3 regions of the Arthrobacter sp. YAF16 genome follow, and region 3 is predicted to be linked to each of the others. Evidence: riboswitches for the same ligand, from Rfam matches in the RefSeq annotation. Region 3 holds a riboswitch; each other region holds the start of a gene.
The links. Region 3 has a riboswitch for thiamine pyrophosphate ahead of AB4Y91_RS06090 (bifunctional hydroxymethylpyrimidine kinase/phosphomethylpyrimidine kinase). Riboswitches for the same ligand answer to the same signal wherever they lie in the genome.
Positions count from the first base shown of each region.

Region 1: linked by a shared signal. The riboswitch ahead of thiO (glycine oxidase ThiO) and the one ahead of AB4Y91_RS06090 (bifunctional hydroxymethylpyrimidine kinase/phosphomethylpyrimidine kinase) in region 3 are both predicted to bind thiamine pyrophosphate.
Region 2: linked by a shared signal. The riboswitch ahead of AB4Y91_RS00185 (ECF transporter S component) and the one ahead of AB4Y91_RS06090 (bifunctional hydroxymethylpyrimidine kinase/phosphomethylpyrimidine kinase) in region 3 are both predicted to bind thiamine pyrophosphate.

Region 1 is NZ_JBFRDC010000001.1:788,639-790,829, forward strand. Features, by position in the region: gene AB4Y91_RS03775 (ferritin-like fold-containing protein) at 1-559, shown strand, start outside; gene thiE (thiamine phosphate synthase) at 556-1,284, opposite strand; TPP riboswitch at 1,311-1,431, shown strand; gene thiO (glycine oxidase ThiO) at 1,422-2,191, shown strand, end outside.
Region 2 is NZ_JBFRDC010000001.1:40,413-42,603, forward strand. Features, by position in the region: gene AB4Y91_RS00175 (DUF4235 domain-containing protein) at 1-133, opposite strand, end outside; gene AB4Y91_RS00180 (heme-degrading domain-containing protein) at 170-715, opposite strand; TPP riboswitch at 862-1,005, shown strand; gene AB4Y91_RS00185 (ECF transporter S component) at 1,075-1,707, shown strand; gene AB4Y91_RS00190 (ABC transporter ATP-binding protein) at 1,721-2,191, shown strand, end outside.
Region 3 is NZ_JBFRDC010000001.1:1,302,431-1,304,621, forward strand. Features, by position in the region: gene AB4Y91_RS06085 (Rne/Rng family ribonuclease) at 1-842, shown strand, start outside; TPP riboswitch at 980-1,077, shown strand; gene AB4Y91_RS06090 (bifunctional hydroxymethylpyrimidine kinase/phosphomethylpyrimidine kinase) at 1,112-2,191, shown strand, end outside.

The DNA of each region.
Region 1 (2,191 bases), 510 kb from region 3:
GTATTCGCCCACCCTGCACGACCGGGCGGTGCTGGGCCGCCTCGCCGTCATCGAGTTCCAGCATTTTGAACTGGTCTGCGCGAAGCTGGCGGAGATGGGTCTTGACGCGGAGGAGGCCATGCTGCCGTTCCAGCCTTCGGTGGACCACTTCCATGAGCGCACCCGCCCCGCCGACTGGCACGAGTCGCTCATGAAGGCCTACGTGATCGACACGGTCTCCGCGGACTTTTACCGGTCCATTTCGGGCTATGTCGACGCCGGGACGGCCGGGCTGATCGAACTGGTCCAGGCGGCCGGGGACGCGACGGTTGTGCTGCGGGACCGGCTCAAGGCCGCGCTCGCCGACGATCCGCGGCTGGCGTCCCGGCTGGCCCTGTGGGCTCGGCGGTTGCTCGGCGAAGCGCTTACCCAGGCCCAGCGGGTCAGCGTGGAGCACGCCTTCCTCGGCGGCCTGACCGGCACGGACGAGGACCGGGCCGGTGAACTCGCCCGCGCCCTGACCGCCGAGCTTGCCGCCGCCCATTCCCGTCGGATGTCAGAGCTGGGACTAGCCGGCTAGTTGTCCGCGGCGCCGCTGTGGACGTCGGCGTCGGCGTCCGCCCCGGCGTCGAGCGCGGCGAGCAGGGCACGCGCGGCCCCGGCAGGATCAGCGGCCTCGGTAATCGCCCGGACCACCACAATCCTTCTGGCTCCGGCGTCGACCACCTGCGCCACGTTGCCCAGGTCGATGCCGCCGATCGCGAACCACGGCACCACCCCGGCGACTTTCCCGACATCGGCGGCCTCGGCCCGGCCGATCGCCGCGGCGGCGTAGCGCACCAGGTCCAGCCCGACGGCGGCGCGGCCAGGCTTGGTGGGGGTGGCCCAGACCGGGCCCACGCAGAAGTAGTCCAGCCCGCCCCGGCCCGGGGACGCCGCGATGGCCGCATCCACCTGTTCCGGCGTGTGCGTGGACATGCCGATCACGGTGCCCTTGCCCAGGAAATCCCGGGCAGCGGCAAACGGGATGTCCTTTTGCCCAATGTGGAACACCGGCGCCCCTGCCAGTGAGGCCAGGTCGGCACGGTCGTTCACCGCCCAGAGCCGGCCGTGCCGCCGCGCCACGGAGTGCAGGACCTCCAGCAGCTCAAGCTCCTCGGCCGCCTCCAGCGACTTGTCCCGCAACTGGATGATGTCGACGCCGCCGGAAAAGGCAGCGTCAACGAAGTCCTCGAAGTCACCGCGCTCCTTCCGGGCATCGGTGCACAGGTACAGGCGGGCGGTGGTGTGGACATCCTGGCTCATGCCCCAAGCCTAGTTCCTCTAAACTGGGCGCATACCGCGGGAGCCCGCGCGGGCCGCCAGACGGCCGACGGGCTGAGAGGGCGTCAGAGCCGACCGCTTGACCTGATCCGGCTAGTACCGGCGTAGGGAAGGAACCCATGGACGTATCCGTCGCACCACCCGCCACACCACCGGGCCCATCCTCGGATTATTACGACGTCGTCGTGATCGGCGGGGGAGTGATCGGCCACGGCATCGCCTGGGAGGCCCGCCGTTCGGGCCGTACCGTCGCGCTGGTCGACGACGCCCCCGGCACCGGCGCCAGCTGGGCTGCCGCCGGCATGCTGGCGCCCGTGAGTGAACTCCACTACCAGGAGGAGGAGCTCCTTGCCCTGATGCTGGAAGCCTCAGGGCTGTGGCCGCAGTTCGCCGCCGGCCTGGCCGGCGGCAGCACTGACGGCGGCGGCACCGGATATCTCACGACGCCGACCCTCGCCGTCGGCGCGGACGCGGCCGACCGCCGGGCGCTCGCCGACCTGCGGGCCGCGCAGCAGGCCTGCGGCCTGGCCGTGGAGCCGCTGACCGTCCGTGAAGCACGCAGCCGCGAACCGTTGCTCAGCCCCGGTATCTCCTGCGCCTTCGACATCCCGGCCGACCACCAGGTGGATCCGCGCCGGCTGCTGGCCAGGATTCGGTCACTGCTGGCCACCGACAGCCGGTTCACGGCCGTGCCCCGCCGCGCGGCCGGGCTGCTCTGGCAGGGCGGCCGCGTCGCCGGCATCCGTTTCGAGGGCGGCGGAGAACTCCGCGCCGGCGAGACGGTCGTAGCCAACGGCCTGGCCGCGGCGGAACTGCAGGGCCTGCCCGGGGGACTGTCCCTGCCGCTGCGTCCGGTCTACGGGGACATCCTGCGGCTCCGGATCCCGGC
Region 2 (2,191 bases), 1.3 Mb from region 3:
GGACGTCGTCGTCGTGGCCCTTGGGCGGTTTGTTGCCGGTGGTCTTTTCCCAGACGGTGTCGACTACCTTGGTGCCGACGAAGCCGGCGAGGAGGCTGACGCCGGTGCCAAGCAGTTTGATGAAGATGTTCATACTTCGTACTCCTTGCGGGAGGAAACAGGGCTTCCCCTAGCCTAGCGTCCCCGGGCGGCCGAGGATTTCGGTCAGTGCCTCGACCACCAGCTCGTGGTCGTCCTTCTGCGGCAGCCCCGACACCGTGACGGTGCCTACCACCCCGGTTCCGCGCAGGTAGATGGGGAACGAGCCGCCGTGGGCTGCAAACTCCCGCTGGTCGAACCAGGCGTTGTCCTCGATCCTCTGACCGGCAGCACGCGCCCGCAGGCCCACCAGCAGCGACGGGACTTCATACCGCACCGCGGTGCGCTGTTTGGCCTTGATCCAGCGCTCATTGTCCGGGGTGGCGCCCTCCAGTGCGGCGTGGAAGAGGACCTGATCGCCCTTGCTGATGTCGATGGCGATCGGGTAGGAGCGCTGGCGGCCGAGTTGGACCAGGAGGAGGCCCAGGTCCAGCGCGTCGTCCTTGCTGAAGGACCGGAACTGCAGTTCGTCGATTTCGGCCAGGATGCGGCCGATGAGCGCGGCCAGGGATCCCGGCGGCTGTGGTTCCGCGGAGTCCGGGTCGTACTCGGGGGAAGGCACTGGTGCGTCGGTCATGGGACTCAGCTTCCGTTAGGTGGCCGCCGCCGCGCAAGCCCAACTGACTCGCAGTTGTTGCCGTTATGAGCCCTCAAAACGACAACGACTGCGAGTCACTTGGGAGTGCCGCCGGGTGTAAACTGAGCCAGCCCACAAGGGCGATTTAGATACGACAGGGGAGCGCCGCCGTCGGGCATCACTGGAGAAATCCAAGGTAACCGTAGGTGGGCGCTGAGAGTGCGGACAGCCGCAGACCCTCGAACCTGATCCGGTTAGTACCGGCGCAAGGGAGTCGAGTTCTCAGGGTGCCCGGCACCCGTGGCGAAGGCCGCGGTGCCGCCGGAGCACCCTCCCCTCCTGTTCCTCAGGAGGACGATATGACTGACATTTCTGCGAAGCAGACACTGACCACCGGCAAATACAGCTGGCGCGTGGTCGACATTGTGGTGGCCGCGTTGATCGCTGTTGCCGGCGGTGTGATTTTCTGGGCCTGGTCCCAGGGTTCCAACCTTGTTTCCGTCCCGCTCAACGCGGTCTACCCGCCGCTGACCGGGCTCTACGCCGGCGGCTGGATGATCCCGGCGGTGCTGGGCATGCTCGTTATCCGCAAGCCCGGGGCGGCGCTGTTCTGCGAAGCGGTGGCCGCCACCGGCGAGCTGATCATGGGCTCGCAGTACGGCACCACCGTGCTGATCTCCGGCATCCTGCAGGGCCTGGGCGCCGAACTCATCTTTGCCGCGTTCCTGTACAAGAAGTTCAACCTTCCGGTGTCCCTGCTGGCCGGTGCCGGCGCGGGCCTGTTCTGCGGCCTGAACGACTCCTTCCTGCCCTGGGGCTGGAACATCGCGTACGAAACCGGTGACAAGCTCGCCTACATCGTCTTCTGCGCCATCTCCGGAGCGGTGATTGCCGGGGGACTGTCCTGGCTCGCCACCCGCGGCCTGGCCAAGACCGGGGTGCTGGCCTCGTTCGGGTCCCGCAAGGCGGCATCGGAACCCGTCTTCTCCTGATGCCCGCACACGCATGAGGTCTGTCGACGACGTACGCCCGGCCGCGGTCAGCGCCCGCGGCTGGGGCTGGCGGCACGCCGGCCGGGCCCGGGCCGCCGTGAGCGGCCTGGACCTGGACATCCGCCCGGGCGAGCGCGTGCTGTTGCTGGGCCCGTCCGGCGCCGGCAAGTCCACGCTGTTGCACGCCCTGGCCGGTGTGCTGGGGGACAGCACTGCGGCAGCCGCGTCCGCTGCTGCTTCCGCTGATGCCGAGGACTCCGATGAGACCGGCAGCCTGCTGATCGACGGAGCCCCGCCCAGGGCCCGGCGCGGGCGGGCCGGGCTGATGCAGCAGGACCCGGAGACCCAGGTGGTGCTGTCGCGGCTCGGCGACGACGTGGCCTTCGGGGCCGAAAACCTCTCGGTCCCCCCGGCGGACATCTGGCGGCGGGTGGGGGAGGCGCTCGACGACGTCGGGCTGGGCGGCCTGCCGCTGCATCACCCG
Region 3 (2,191 bases):
CCAAGGCAGAGGCGACGCGCGCCGCGCTGGCCAACATCGCCGCCGCGGCGCACGCTGCCCACCTGCACGATGGTGAAGCGACAGCAGCTCCCGACGCCGAAACCCGCCAGGCCGCGCTCGACGCCGCCGTGGAACTCGCTTCGTCGGAGGAGGCAGCGGGTCGTCCCGCGGCCGTGCTGACCTTCGGCGGCGAACAGGTTGCCTTGCCCTTCGTCGAGCACGCCGAGGAAACCCCGCAGCCCGCGCTGACCCTGGACCTGCTGACCGAAGCGTTCGCCCACCTGGGCGACGCCGAGACCGGCAAGCCAGCCGCCGCGGCTCCGGTTGCCGAGTCGCCCGCAGCCGAGGTTCCCACGGCCGAGCACGCGGCGGAGCACGCTGCGCCTGCAGCTGCAGCGCCGTCCCGCGCCACCCGGGGCCGCGGCCGCGCCAGGACGGCGCGGATCCAGCCGCCGAGTGTACGTACCGCCGAGGCCGAGGCCCCGGCCCCGGCTCGCCAGGAAGCTGCGAAGGCCCCCGCGGCCCAGGCGCCGGCCCGCCAGGAAGCCCGCAAGGCTCCTGCGGCCCAGGCCCCGGTACGCCAGGAAGCCCGCAAGGCCCCTGCGGCCCAGGCCCAGGCCCCGGACACCACCGGACCCCGACGGGTGCGCCGGAACCGGAGCGCCAGCCGAGCCCAGGGCGCCGCCAACGAGACGTCCGTGCAGCAGCGCGAGACCGCTCCGTCGGTTGAGGCCGTCTCGGTCCATGAGGCCAAGGCCCCGGAGCCGGCGAAGGTGGCCGCCAAGCCCGCCGCCAACGAGCCGATCATCCTCGGCGTCGGCGTCCCGGCGTCGGAGCTCTAGGACCAAGCAGGCACCACCACTCGCGGGTTCCGTCCGGGATCGACGTAACATCACGTCGACCCCGGACGGAACCCGCGAGTGCGTTAAGGGGACGGGCTGAAATTTAGCGGGGTTGCCGGCGAGGAACGCTAGGCTGGGGGACTGACACGGGGTGCCGCGCATCGAGCCGGCTGAGATCCAGACCCGTTGAACCTGTCCGGTTAGCACCGGCGAAGGGATGTCTCTTGTCTTCAACAACCCAGCCTGCATCTAGCCGAACCTCAGCCTTCCTGCAGTCCGTCTTCCCGGAGCCCGACGGCGGGGCCTCAACGCCGCCGCGGATTCCGCGGGTGCTGGCCATCGCGGGCTCGGACCCCTCCGGCGGTGCCGGCATCCAGGCCGACCTGAAGAGCATTGCCGCGAACGGCGGCTACGGGATGGCTGCCATCACAGCCCTGACCGCCCAGAACACCCAGGGCGTCCGGTCGGTGCATGTACCGCCGGCAGCGTTCCTGACCGCCCAGCTGGAGGCCATCAGCGACGACATCACCATCGACGCCGTCAAGATCGGTATGCTCGGCGACGACTCGGTGATCGACGCCGTCCGGGCCTGGCTCGAAAAGGTGCGCCCCGGCGTCGTGGTCCTGGACCCGGTGATGGTGGCGACGAGCGGCGACCGGCTGCTCCAGGAATCGGCCGAAACCGCGCTGCGGGCTCTCCTGCCACTGGCGGACCTCATCACACCGAACCTGGCCGAGCTGGGCATGCTGCTGGGGGAGCCGCCCGCCGCGGACTGGGCCAGTGCGCTGGAACAGGGCAAGCGGCTCGCGGCCCTGGCCGGCACCACGGTTCTGGTCAAGGGAGGCCACCTGCCGGCCGGCGGAGCCCAGAGCGACGGCGCCCAGAACGACGGCGGTTGCCCGGACGCGCTCGTCAACACCGGGGGAGTGCTCGGCCAGCAGACGGTGGTGGTGCCGGGCGAGCGGATCGACACCCGCAACAGCCACGGCACCGGCTGCTCGCTGTCCTCGGCTCTGGCCACGGTCCAGGCCCGGACGGGGGACTGGGAGGCAGCGCTGCGGGAGGTCAAGCCGTGGCTGCTGGGTGCGTTGCGGGAAGCCGGACGCCTGGAGGTCGGATCCGGCAACGGCCCCGTGCACCACTTCCACCACCTGCAGCACGCTGCGGCACCCCAGCTTCCTGCCGAGGGCGAGTTCGCCACGCTGCTGGCAGGGCACGCGGCGGACGGGCTGGACGCGATCTACGGCCTGGACTTCATTCGGGGGCTCGCGGACGGTACCTTGCCGGAACCCGAGTTCGCCTACTACCTCGGCCAGGACGCCCTGTACCTCAACGGCTACTCCCGGGTG